DNA from 3 places in the Methylobacterium komagatae genome. Region 1 is predicted to be linked to each of the others. Evidence: predicted binding sites of a transcription regulator. Region 1 holds the regulator's gene; each other region holds the start of a gene.

Region 1 (3,257 bases):
TCAGGCTATCGCGAGCAATTTGCTAAGCAAATATTTGACTCAATAGTTGTGTAATTTGTTGATGCCCTCATATATCAAATTTGTTAGACGAAACTTGGCAAATGAATAGTCTATAAGACGAAAGCATGTTACGAAAATCAGCATACATATCTCCCTGAGTTGCCGGATTGGCGAGCAATCTGCAGGTTCCGCATGGAATTTCACATTGTCGGCAACGTAAAGTTTCAGAAGCATAACAGTTAATACTATTGGTTGAGTAATTTCGGCGGGATACGTCACAAAAATTACATGGATGATGCGCAGGCATAAGAGGCTGACATTGCGCGAAGACGGGTCGGCTGTCCCCGGCTCGTCTCTTTGGCGGTATCGTCGGCGCCAGCGACTGGCATAGGATATAGTGGCAGTTGAGCGCGAATATACGATATCGATATTTTCAGATCGGTTTCTATAGCATCATGATTGTGGGTATTGTCTGTCTGCTGGCGCTTATCTTCCCGTCGTTGTTGCCCCCACCGAAGGTCGACGTACCAACGCGGATCACGCTGACGCTTGGCTCGAAGCCAAGTCAGCTGGACCGGATCCGGGCGGCCCTCTCTGAGGAGATTGCCGCCGGATCCGTGGCAGTGGAGCCGTTCGGAAGTTGGATCGCCGTGCGCATCAGCAACGGCGTCGTCTTCGCCTCCGGCGAGCCGCACGTCATCCCGGCCAGTCTTGGAATCCTGCACCGGATTGCCGACGTGGTTCAGGCCGAACCGGGGCCAGTGCGCATCGTGGGTTATACGGACGATCAACCGATCCGGTCGGCGCGGACCTTCCGGGACAATCAGGCGCTGTCCCTTGCGCGCGCGGAAGCGGTTGCCGCCCTGATCCGCCCTGCCCTGTCGGAAACCGGACGGATCACGGTCGGCGGGCGTGGCGCGGATGAGCCGATCACCGACAATGCGACGCCGGAGGGCCGCGCGCGCAACCGTCGTGTCGAGGTGCTGATCACCCGGCAGCCGTGAGCCCGGCCGACGATCCGAGGCTTGGCCGCCGGAATCCACCAAGTCGGCGGCACGCCAATGAGCGATGACACGCCGCCGACTTCGAGAATCCGCCCCCTGTCCTTAATGCCAAGCTTGTCTCTTGCAGAACACTTGCGGAACGCTTAACGTGTTCGCGATTTGTTTCAACGCGCCTGCCGCCATTCTGCGAGACCCTATCATGCTCACGCGTAAGCAGCTGGACCTCCTGCGCTTCATCCAGCAGCGGATGCAGGAATGTGGGGTGCCGCCCTCGTTCGACGAGATGAAGGATGCCCTCGATCTCAAGTCGAAATCCGGAATCCACCGCCTGATCACCGCCCTGGAGGAGCGTGGCTTCCTGCGCCGTCTTCCCAATCGTGCGCGGGCGATCGAGGTGATCCGCCTGCCGGATGCCCTCGGGCGTGGTCCGGAAGCCGCCGAGGCCGCTGCTGCCTCGGCGCCAGAGCCGCGTCGATTCACTCCGAGCGTGGTGGAGGGCGGTCTCTCCAAGCAGCCCCCTGCTTCCCCTTCTCCGGCTCAGCCGCGGGCCTACGAGGAATTCCGGGGAGTCTCGATCCCCGTCATGGGGCGGATCGCGGCGGGCACGCCCATCGCCGCCATCCAGAACCAGAGCCACTCCGTCACCATGTCGCCGGACTTCCTGGCGGGTGGCGAGCATTACGCCCTGGAGGTGCGGGGCGATTCGATGGTTGAAGCCGGCATCCTCGACGGTGACCTCGTGGTCATCCGCAAGCAGGAGACCGCCAATACCGGCGACATCATCGTCGCGCTGATCGACGATGAGGAGGCGACCCTCAAGCGTCTTCGTCGGCGCGGCTCCTCCATCGCCCTCGAAGCTGCGAACCCGGCCTACGAGACCCGCGTACTTGGACCGGACCGGGTGCGGATCCAGGGCCGCCTCGTCAGTCTCGTTCGGCGCTACTGATCGAGAGGGAGTTCCGGCTCCGGTGGCGTCTCCTCGGCGGGCTTCCCCGCGGGGGTGGGGCGCCAAGGTGGATGGCGGCCGGACGCATGGGCGTGGAGCGGCGCGATCGAGCCGCCGCTCAGGCTCAGCGAGGCGGCGCCCTGATCGGATAGGCGTCGCCGGTCGAGGACGAGTGGTGCTGCGCAACCCGACGGGGCCGTCAGCGCTGTGATGACGATGGCCGCGCGGGCGCAGTCCTCGGGGAAGGCGCGGCTGTCCTTCACCAGCGCGATCGCCCGTCCATCCGGCAGATGGGCGGTGCAGCCGAGGCGGTCGCAGTGGCCTGGTGGGGACATAGCGAGGAGGTCGGCGGCGCGGCGATCGTCGCCATCGGCTTTCAGCCATTGCTCCAGCACGAAGCGCGAGGGCTTGCCGAGGAGGGTGAGCTGTCCGTCCACCCCCCGCAGGGCGGCGCCCGTTCCCTGGCGATCGACGTAGAGGTCCTGCCGCTGCGGAAAGGCTGCAAGGGCGAGCCCGGCCAGGGCCGGCAGGAGGGCTAAGCGGCGCAGGCGTGAGGCGGGTAGCGTTGCAAGCAGGAGTGCCGCCGCCAGCAGCAGCAGCGCCCCGGTGCCGAAGGCAGGCACCACCAGCACGGATCGTCCGAAACCGGCAATCCATTCGGAAATGGCGAGCATCCCGGCCACCGCCTGCCCCATCACCCACCAGACCGGGCGATCGAGGGCGAAGGGATAGGCCACTGTCCCGAGCACGGCGCAGGGCATCACCACCAGTGACACGAGGGGGAGTGTCAGGGCGTTGCCGAGCACGCCGAAGGGCTGAACCGTCTGGAAATGATAGGTCGCGAAGGGGGCTGTCGCGATTTGTGCGACGAGGGTGGTGGTTAGTGTCCCGACGATCCCCCGTGCGACGAGGCCTGCCATTCGTCCGATCCGGCCCGCGCCAGGGCTGAGAAACAGCCTTCCGTCGATGAGCCGTGCGCAGGCGACGAGGCCCGCCACGGCACCGAAGGACATCTGGAAACTCGGGCCGAGCAGGGCTTCGGGCTCACGCGCGAGGCAGACCAGGGCTGCGAGCGCGAGGTTGCGCAGAGACAGGGCGGGACGGTCCACGAGGATCGCCCCCAGCATGATGAGCGTCATGATCAGGCTGCGTTCGGCAGCGATGTCCCAGCCGGAAAAGGCACAATAGGCGGTCGCCCCCGCCATGGCCGCCCCGGCCGCGATCTTCTTGATCGGCCAGAACAGGGCCAGATGCGGCACCAAGGCCAACAGGGCTCGGACGAGCCAGAACACCACGCCCGCCGCCAG
Region 2 (4,969 bases), 3.0 Mb from region 1:
ACCGATGTGAAGAAGTGCCTCGAAAGCGCGATCGCCAACGCCGAGAACAACCACGATCTGGATGTCGATGATCTCATCGTCAGCCAGGCCTTCGTGGGCAAGGCGCTGGTCCTGAAGCGTTTCCACGCCCGTGCCCGCGGCCGCGGCGCGCGCATTCTGAAGCCGTTCTCGAACCTCACCATCGTGGTTCGGGAAGTCCGCGCGGCGGAAGCGGCGTGAGGAGGATCTGATGGGTCAGAAAGTCAACCCGATCGGTCTCCGGCTCGGCATCAACCGGACCTGGGACTCCCGCTGGTTCGCCAACAAGGGCGAATACGCGAAGCTCATGCACGAGGACGTCGCGATCCGCGCCGCCCTGACCAAGCAGCTGAAGCAGGCGGCGGTCTCCAAGATCGTCATCGAGCGTCCGCACCGTAAGTGCCGCGTCACCATTCACTCGGGTCGTCCGGGTGTGGTCATCGGCAAGAAGGGCGCGGATATCGAGAAGCTGCGCAAGCTGGTCGGCACGATGACCAAGGCCGACGTGACCATCAACATCGTCGAGGTGCGCAAGCCCGAGATCGACGCCACCCTGGTGGCCGACTCGATCGCGCAGCAGCTCGAGCGTCGTGTCGCCTTCCGTCGCGCGATGAAGCGCGCCGTGCAGTCGGCCATGCGTCTGGGTGCTGAGGGCATCCGGATCAACTGCTCCGGCCGTCTCGGCGGTGCCGAGATCGCTCGGCAGGAGTGGTACCGTGAGGGCCGCGTTCCGCTGCACACCCTGCGTGCGGACGTCGATTACGGGACCGCTACGGCGTTCACGACTTACGGCACCTGCGGTATCAAGGTGTGGGTGTTCAAGGGCGAAATCCTTGAGCACGATCCGATGGCCCAGGATAAGAAGGCCCAGGAAGAGGGCGGCCGCTCCGGCGGGCGCCGCGAGCGCGACGGTGAGGGTGGTCGTGACCGCCCGCGTCGCGAGCGCGAGCACGCGTGAGGTAAGCCATGCTGCAACCTAAGAAGACCAAGTTCCGCAAGCAGTTCAAGGGCCGCATCCACGGTGCGGCCAAGGGCGGCTTCGACCTGAACTTCGGGCAGTTCGGCCTGAAGGCGATGGAGCCCGAGCGCGTCACCGCCCGCCAGATCGAAGCCGCCCGCCGCGCCATCACGCGCGAGATGAAGCGCCAGGGCCGTGTCTGGATCCGGGTTTTCCCGGACGTGCCGGTCTCCACCAAGCCGACCGAGGTCCGCATGGGCTCGGGTAAGGGTGCGCCGGACTTTTGGGCCGCGCGTATCCACCCCGGCCGTATCATGTTCGAGGTCGACGGCGTCGCCGCCGAGATCGCCCGCGAGGCCCTGCGCCTCGGCGCGGCGAAGCTCCCGGTGCGGACCCGCATCATCACGCGCATCGCCGACTAAGGAGATCGTTCGTGAAGACCACCCAACGCCATTCCGACCTGAAGGCGCTCTCTGCCGATCAGCTCAATGACGAGCTGGTGAACCTGAAGAAGGAGCAGTTCAACCTGCGCTTCCAGGGTGCCACCGGCCAGCTGGAGAACGTGTCCCGCATCCGTGAGGTGCGGCGGGACATCGCCCGGGTGCGTACGCTGCAGCGTCAGCAGACGCTTGCGTCCGCCAAGGCCTGAGGAGAAGACCATGCCGAAGCGCGTCCTGCAGGGCACTGTCGTCAGCGACAAGGGCGAGAAGACCATCGTCGTGAAGGTGGAGCGCCGCTTCACCCACCCGGTGATGAAGAAGACTGTCCGCCGTTCGAAGAATTACCACGCGCACGACGAGGCCAATTCGGCCAAGGTCGGGCAGACGGTGTTCATCGAGGAGTGCCGCCCCTTCTCCAAGCTGAAGACCTGGAAGCTGGTCGAGGGCGAAGCCGCCCCGTCGACCGAGGCTGGCGAAGCCGCCTGAGGCGGGTCGGGCTTTACGCTCGGCCTCGCCCCTTCCTTCGTTTCTTCACGGCGAAGCGATCCCTCATGGGATCGCTTCGCCGTTTCACGTTTGGGGCTTCACTTTGGTGATGGTCGTCATTTCGGTCGTCGGCGAAGCGATCTTGGGTTCTGCCGTCGGTTGACGCTCGACGCTTTTCATCTGGTATCTCCAAATGAAAACGGCCCCGGATCGCTCCGGGGCCGTTTTCATTCGATTGGGGGTTGAAGCTTATGCCTCGCCGGGGTCAAGATCGTCCTCGGTCGGCTTTGCGTTCTCGAGGATCTTTTCGGCGACAAGCCCCGAGTTCTGCCGGATCATGCCCTCGATCTTGGCGGCGATGGCCGGGTTGTCCCGCAGGAAGCCCTTCGAGTTCTCGCGACCCTGGCCGAGGCGCTGGCTGTCGTGGGAGAACCACGCGCCCGACTTCTCGACGATGCCGGCTTTCACGCCGAGATCGATCAGCTCGCCGACCTTCGAGATGCCCTCACCGAACATGATGTCGAACTCGACCTGCTTGAACGGCGGGGCGACCTTGTTCTTCACCACTTTCACGCGGACCTGATTGCCGATGGCCTCGTCCCTCTCTTTGAGGGTCGAGACGCGGCGGATGTCGAGGCGGACGGAGGCGTAGAACTTCAGGGCGTTGCCGCCCGTCGTGGTCTCCGGCGAGCCGTACATCACGCCGATCTTCATGCGGATCTGGTTGATAAAGATGACCATGCAGTTCGAGCGCGATATCGAGCCGGTCAGCTTGCGCAGGGCCTGGCTCATCAGGCGGGCCTGGAGGCCCGGCTGGCTCTCGCCCATCTCGCCCTCGATCTCGGCGCGGGGCGTCAGCGCCGCCACCGAGTCGACCACGAGCACGTCGATGGCGCCGGAGCGCACCAACGTGTCGGTAATCTCAAGGGCCTGCTCGCCCGTATCGGGCTGTGAAATCAGCAGGTCATCGAGGTTCACGCCCAGCTTGCGGGCATAGACTGGATCGAGGGCGTGCTCGGCATCTACGAAGGCGCAGACACCGCCCTTCTTCTGGGCCTCGGCGATGGTGTGCAGGGCGAGCGTGGTCTTGCCGGAGGATTCCGGGCCGTACACCTCGATCACGCGACCGCGCGGCAAGCCACCGACGCCGAGGGCGATGTCGAGGCCGAGCGAGCCGGTCGAGACCACCTCGACCTCCTGTACCTTGTCGTTCTTGCCAAGGCGCATGATCGAGCCTTTGCCGAAGGCCCGCTCGATCTGAGAGAGGGCGGCGTCGATCGCCTTCGACTTGTCCTTATCTGCGGGGGGCATATCCACCACTTTCAGCGCGGGCTGGGCCATCTGGCGATGCTCCTTATGGAGAGGAAGGGCGCCGATCACAACGCGCCCGCCGGATGGATTTCGTACTCTATTTGTTCTCATTCGGCAAGGGCGGGGATCTGCGAACGCGGCTTTACCGGGCATGATTTCACCCAGCGTTGAGCGGTGCGGTTTGGGTTCGCGCCTGGGGTGCGCAGAGGGGCTATTTCACCACGATCCAATCCTCCACGACGAGGGCGTCGAGGCCGGTCGTGTAGAACATGAGGATCGCATCCTCCGCCGTGTGGAGGATCGGTTTGCCCATCACGTTGAAGCTGGTGTTCAACAGCACGGGCACGCCGGTCAGTTCGCGGAAGGCCTCGATAAGGGCGGCATAGGCCGGGTTGCGGGCTGCGGTTACGGTCTGAAGGCGGCCGGTGCCGTCCTCGTGGACGACGGCGGGCACTTTGTCCCGCACGTTCTCCTTCCAGACCAACGTGCGCTCCATGTAGGGGCTGTCGGCGAAATCCTCGAACCAATCGGGTCCTGCCACCGCCAGGATCGATGGGGCGAAGGGGCGGAACGCCTCGCGGTACTTCACCTTGGCGTTCAGGGCGTCCTTTGCGCCTGCCGGGCGGGGATCGGCGAGGATCGACCGATTGCCGAGCGACCTTGGGCCGAACTCCGCCGCGCCCTGCACCCAGCCGACGAGGCCGCCTGCCGCGAGGATGCGTGCGGCCTCACGCGTCACGGCGGCATGGCCGAGCTTGCGCGCGCGGGGCTCGTGTTCGGCCAGCCGCTCCATCGCCGATGTCGAAACCTTGGCGCCGAGATAGGGAGTGAGCGGCCGTGCGTCCTGCGGTGGGCCGGACCATTCGGGATGGTCTTCTTGATAGGCGAGCCATGCCGCGCCGACCGCGTTGCCGTCGTCGGCCGGAGCGGAGGGCACATGCAGTCGGCTGAAGGGCGAGCGGCCGAGCACCCGGCCATTATACGAGGAGTTCAGCCCGCAGCCGCCCGCGATCACGAGGTTCTCCGAAGGAGCGAGGGCGTGGGCCTCGGCGACGAGGGCGTCCATCAGCGTGCCGAACAGATCCTGCCCGCAGCGGGCGAGATCGGCCCAGCCGACCTCCATGGCGTCGGCGGGACGCCGCGCGAGGAGTTCGGCCGCGACGCCCCGGATCATGTCCGCATCGGCGAAGCGCAGGCGTGTGCCCTCAACCCGGCAAAGGCGGGCGAGGATCGCGGCCAGTTCGGGATCGGGCCGACCGTAGGGGGCGAGCCCCATGATCTTCCATTCCTCGCCCTTCACCTGATCGAAGCCCGCAAGGTCGGTGATGAGGCCGTAGAGAAAGCCGAGCGAGCCACGCCCACGATGGCGCTTCACTTCCTGGATCCGCCCGTCCTTCAGGCGGTGGATCGCGGAGGCGCCGGTCTCGCCCATGCCGTCGACGGTCAGGGCGGTGGCCTCCTCGAACGGGCTGCCCCACAGGCCGTAGGCCGCGTGGCAGAGATGGTGCGGATAACGCCGCTGGCCGACGACCTGCGCGCGGGGCGGACGCCCGCCGGTTCGCACGTCCTGCGTCAGCGCGAGCAACGTGCCGAGGCCCGCCCGCGCCTGGGCGAGATGGAGATCGGCGATGAAGACCCGCTCGGCCTGCTCCGGCACGAAGGAGCCGTTGAGATCGACCGGATGGGCGGCGAGCGCCGGGAGATCGAAGGTACCGGCCTGAGCCTGTCCCTTCAGGAAGCCGCTGAACTGCTCGCC
Region 3 (4,969 bases), 2.3 Mb from region 1:
ACCCCGGATGAATTCGATGTTACCGCATCCGCCTCTCACGGGCGCACAGGCACCTCTAGGGGCCTCGACTACGGTGTCGTGTCTATGTGTTGCGGAACGACCCGGTGGTCAAGCCTCGGGAATGCCGAAGGGCAATACCTTTTGCGCATTGCACAATTCTATTGCGGCGGAAGGGCCACGGCCTCCTGCACCGTCGCCGTCACGGGGGCCGGACGGGCCGGAGCCGAGAAGGCCAGGAGCTTCGGCGACGGGCGCCGGGGCGGCAGCGGCACGGCAACCGCCTCGACCTGCGGGGCACCGACGATCTCGGCCGTGGCGACCGGGGCGGTGGTCGGCGATAGGCGAAGCTCGCTCAGGGCGGCGGGCGTCGTCTCAACCGAGGTGGCGGAGGCAACCTGCACCGCGGCGCCGAAGCCGGTCGGCCGCCGGGGCGGCAGGGGTACCTCGACCGCCGCGACCGCGGCCTGCACGGCCGCGGCGGCGCCGGGGGACGGGGCATCGGTGGTCAGGCTCGCGAACTGCACCTGCGCGCCACCGGCGAGGGCGGCGGGCCGACGCGGCGGCAGCGGCACCTCGACCGCCTCGACCTGCACCGGCTCGGCCGCGGCATAGGCCATGGCGACGGGCGCGGGAGCCAGGGGCGTGCGGCCGGTGAACAGGCTCGCCAGGGCGCTGGCGGAGGCCGCCACGGGCGCGACGGTCGAGGCGACGACCGTCGGGATGCCCTGGCGCTTGGCGGCGTAATAATAGCCGCGGTTGTAGTATTGGTAGGCTTGGTGGAGGTTGCCCTGCGCGGTGCGGTACGCCCCCGCGAGATAGGCGACCCCGTAGCGCAGATTGGTCTCGGGGTCGTAGAGACCCGCCGCGTCGCCCGTATAGCCTAGGGACCGGGCCGTGGCGTGCTTGATCTGCATGAGGCCGAGGGCGCTGCCGCCCTTCGCCTTCGGGTTGTAGTTGCTTTCGCGCTTGACCACGGCGTGCACGAAGCTCGCCGGCACTCCATTGGCCTTTGCCTGCTGCTCGATCAGCGCGTCGATGTTGTCGCGCGGTGTCTGTGCAAAGGCGGACGCTGGCGCGACCGCGATGGCGGCAGCAAGGAAGAGGCGGTGCATTCCGAGACCCGGGTGCTGCTTATTCTATGGTCAAGCTGGGTCGCCGGAAAATGAGGCCGGAAAACGGCCTCGAGCTGGCGGAGTGACGGCGGAATGGGGGACGCTACGGCTGCTTCCCCGCCACATCGCGCTCTCGCCACAGCCTGTGTTCGCACCGCCACAGAGCGCTTCAACCTCCTGTGGAGGGCGGGGAACCACGCCCTTATCTCTCCGTTAATAGAACAATTCAGGAACGGAGGGCCCTATGGCCAAGCAGACCACGACCGAGGCGCAGAACCCCAAGATCGATCCAAAGGACAGTTCGAACCAGATCAAGGATCCGGACCAGTGGACGACCGGCGGCGAGCCGATGACCGGCGCACAGGCCTCCTACCTCAAGACCTTGTCCGAGGAGGCCAAGGAACCCGACGCGTTCAACGATGACCTCGACAAGGCCGAAGCGTCGAAACGGATCGATGCGTTGCGTCATAAGGCGGGTCACGCCTGAATCACGTTAAGTCCGCAGCAATCCCGGTGGGTTATGCCATGGAACCACCACCGTCCGCGAGACGGGGCGGCCCACCGGTTTCGGGACGATGTGCGAGCCGACAGCAAACCCAACCAGAGGTTTCCTCACCGGCCGCCATCCCGGGCTGCTTAGCCTCGCGCGCTTCCTCGGTGATACGCGCGGCGCCACCGCCATCGAATACGCCATGATCGGCGGCTTGATCTTCGCGGTGATCGCCGGGACGCTCAAGCTCTACGGCGCCAAGCTCGACGGCGTCTACGACCGGATCGGCACGACGATCGCGCAGGTCAACTGAGCCTGACTTCACCGGAATAGTGGGGGTAGCGAGGATTATCGCGCTTTCCCCGGCGTGCGGCAGCCAGTGTGGCGGGCCCGCTACGGACTCACGCCAGCCCATGGGTTAGGCACGACATCCGCGGACCCGAATGCTGCGGACCCATGGATACCGGCCGGATGCGCACCTTTCCGATCATCCTGCTCGCCACGGTGGCGATGTCGGGCTGCACGCTCCTGCCTGCGGCGGGGCCGACGGCCAATGCGATCCAGGCGGGGGCCGAGGTGCCGGGAACCGGCGGCGGCCTGCTCGCCCGCTACGAGATCATCGACGTTACCCCCGCCGTCATCGAAGCCCTGCGCGGGCGTCCCCTCGACAGCCTGCTCGCCTCCTTCGGCGATCACCGCCCCTCCGCCGAGCCGCTGATCGGGGTCGGCGACATGGTCGCCGTCTCGATCTGGGAGGCCGGGTCCGGCGGCCTGTTCTCCGGCCCGCTCGTGGCCGACCGCTTCTCGGCGGGCTCGAAATCCGCCCTCATCCCCGAGCAGCCGGTGGGCCGCGACGGCGCGATCTCCGTTCCCTATGCCGGGCGGATCCAGGTCGCCGGGCGCAGGCCGCAGGACGTGCAAGCGCTGATCGAGAACGAACTCGCGGGCAAGGCCATTCAGCCGCAGGTGCTCGTCTCGGTCACCAAGCCGATCTCGCAAACGGTCACGGTGACCGGCGAAGCCGTATCGGGCGCCCGCCTGCCGCTGTCCGGCCATGGCGACCGCCTGCTCGATGTGCTCGCGAGCGCCGGAGGCGTGCGCTCGCCGGTGTCCGAGACCTTCGTGCGGCTGTCGCGCGGGCCGGTGACGGCCACGGTGCCGCTGACGACGGTGGTGTCGAACCCGAAGGAGAACATCTTCCTTCGGCCGAGCGACGTGCTGACGCTGGTGCGCGACCCGCAGACCTTCCTGGCGGTGGGTGCGCTCGGCAATGCGACGGAGCTGCCGTTCCAGGCGGACGGCATCACCCTGGCGCAGGCGCTGGCCAAGGCGCGCGGCCTGTCGGACTTCCAGGCCGATCCGGCGGGCACCTTCATCTTCCGGTTCGAGCCGGCGGCCATCGTGCGCCGCCTCGCGCCGGGCTCGAAGCTGACGGGCACGCCGCTGGTGCCGGTGGTGTACCGGATCGACATGCGCGATCCGAACAGCCTGTTCACGGCGCAGGCGTTCCGCATGCGCAACCGCGATCTGGTCTACGTCTCGAACGCGCCGTTCACCGAGGTTCAGAAGGTGCTGGGCGTGTTCTCCACCATCACGGGCCCTGTCGCCTCGGCAGCGGCCGTGTACAGCTACGCAAAGTAGCCGAGAGATACGGAAAAAAAATCGCGTTCTGGCATGACCTCGCGTATGGGCTGCGGCTCGTGGGTCTCAAGGCCCCGCCCGCAGCCTGCGAAGAGGGTGCTGAGCAGAGCCCGATGAAAGCCGGACGTGTCGTCCCCGCCCGCGGGCTCCTCGCCACCGCGTTGATCGTCTCGGGCCTGTGCCTCGCCCAGCCCGCCCTGGCCGATGTGACGGTCGGCGTGGCCGTGCCGCGATCCGGCCCCTACGTCGCCGTGGGCGAGCAGGTTTTGCGCGGCGTCGAGGCGGCGGCCCGCGAGGCCAACGCCATGGGTGGGCTCGACGGCCAGCCTGTCGTGCTCGACGTGCAGGACGACGTCTGCGATTCGAATTCGGCCACGGCCGTGGCCAACCACTTCATCCGCTCGAACGTGCGCCTCGTGGTGGGGCATGTCTGCTCGAACGCGTCCATCGCCGCGTCCGATCTCTACGCCGCCAACGGCATCGTCATGATCACGGCGGCCTCCGTGGCAGCCAAGCTGACCGACCGGGGCCTGCCGACCATCTTCCGTGTGTGCGGGCGCGACGACGATCAGGCCCGGCTCTCGGCGGCCGTGCTGGCCGAGCGTTTTCGCGATCGCAAGATCGCCCTGCTGCAGGACCAGTCCGCCCCCTCGCGGATGCTCGCCGCCGCGACGAAGGATAACCTCAACCGCATCGGCGTGAACGAGACCCTGTTCCTGTCCTTCCAGCCCGCCGAGAAGGACGACGAGGCCCTGGCCGACCGGCTCAAGGCCGCCGGGATCGAAGTGGTCTATTACGGCGGCGACGCCACGGAGATGGGGCGTCTCGTCAAGATCGCCTCCGACCGGGGCTATCGCCCGCAATGGTTCGGCACGTCCTCCATCGCCACGCCGGACTTCGCCAAGACCGCCGGCCCGGCGAGCAACGGCGTGCTGATGACCTTCTATCTCGACCCGAGCCGCCAGCCTGCGGCGGCGGGCGTAGTGAAGACGTTCAAGGCGCAGGGCATCGACCCGACGGGCTCGACCATCTACGGCTATGCCGCGATGCAAGCCCTGGTGGCGGCAGGCAATTTTGCCCATTCCACCGAGCCGCGCCCGATCACCCAGGCGCTGCACAACGAGCGGTTCGACCTCGTCCTCGGCACGGTCGGCTTCGATTCCAAAGGCGACGTCACGGCCCAGGGCTACGTTCTCTACGTCTGGAAGGACGGCAACTTCACCCCCGCCGGAAAATAGGGGTCCCAAAGGGCAGGCCCTTTGGCGGGTGCAGGGGAGCGCCCTGCCTTCACGCGAGCGCCGCCTCGACTTCCTCACCCCGCCCCAGCCCCCGCAACAGGTCGGCCAGATGCGGTCGCACCCGCAATTGCAGGGCGTGCAACCGCCGCACCGCCTCGCTGAGGTCTCCGCCCCGCCCCAAAGCCGCGTCGGCGAAGGCGATCATCCGCGCGTTCGGCCAAGCGGGCTCGCGCAGGGCATGCAGCCGCTCGACCAGGGCCGTTGCGTCCGTCCCCGTCTCCTCTTGAGCGAACAGCATCAGCAGGGCGGCCGTCGAGCGCGACAGCCCGTAATGGCAATGCACCAGCACATGGGAGGCGTCCCCGAGATCGCGTCCGAAGGCGAGGATCGCGTCCACGTCACTCCGCTCCGGCGGGATCAGGACCGTGCCGTGCTTGTCCGTGCCGGGGCCGAGACAATCGTGGAAGAACAGCGTCGTGCGCCGATGC

Evidence for each region. Region 1 encodes LexA, which represses DNA repair genes until DNA is damaged. Its sites were predicted from a motif close to TGTTCNNNNTGTGTTCNG; they were not measured.
Region 2: a site for LexA is predicted at 3,305-3,322, ahead of recA (recombinase RecA). Genes of this name have one in related genera too.
Region 3: a site for LexA is predicted at 1,330-1,347, ahead of ACFQE0_RS06150 (DUF3072 domain-containing protein). Genes of this name have one in related genera too.

What each region holds. Positions count from the first base shown of each region.
Region 1 is NZ_JBHSWN010000001.1:3,543,415-3,546,671, reverse strand. It holds gene ACFQE0_RS17685 (OmpA family protein) at 405-1,004, shown strand; gene lexA (transcriptional repressor LexA) at 1,204-1,950, shown strand; partial or broken gene ACFQE0_RS17675 (ComEC/Rec2 family competence protein) at 1,944-3,257, opposite strand, start outside.
Region 2 is NZ_JBHSWN010000001.1:571,150-576,118, reverse strand. It holds gene rplV (50S ribosomal protein L22) at 1-219, shown strand, start outside; gene rpsC (30S ribosomal protein S3) at 230-976, shown strand; gene rplP (50S ribosomal protein L16) at 985-1,398, shown strand; gene rpmC (50S ribosomal protein L29) at 1,410-1,625, shown strand; gene rpsQ (30S ribosomal protein S17) at 1,636-1,902, shown strand; gene recA (recombinase RecA) at 2,152-3,243, opposite strand; gene ACFQE0_RS02800 (carbamoyltransferase family protein) at 3,425-4,969, opposite strand, start outside.
Region 3 is NZ_JBHSWN010000001.1:1,270,179-1,275,147, forward strand. It holds gene ACFQE0_RS06145 (lytic transglycosylase domain-containing protein) at 159-1,112, opposite strand; gene ACFQE0_RS06150 (DUF3072 domain-containing protein) at 1,357-1,599, shown strand; gene ACFQE0_RS06155 (Flp family type IVb pilin) at 1,688-1,915, shown strand; gene ACFQE0_RS06160 (polysaccharide biosynthesis/export family protein) at 2,074-3,243, shown strand; gene ACFQE0_RS06165 (branched-chain amino acid ABC transporter substrate-binding protein) at 3,357-4,481, shown strand; gene ACFQE0_RS06170 (tyrosine phosphatase family protein) at 4,531-4,969, opposite strand, start outside.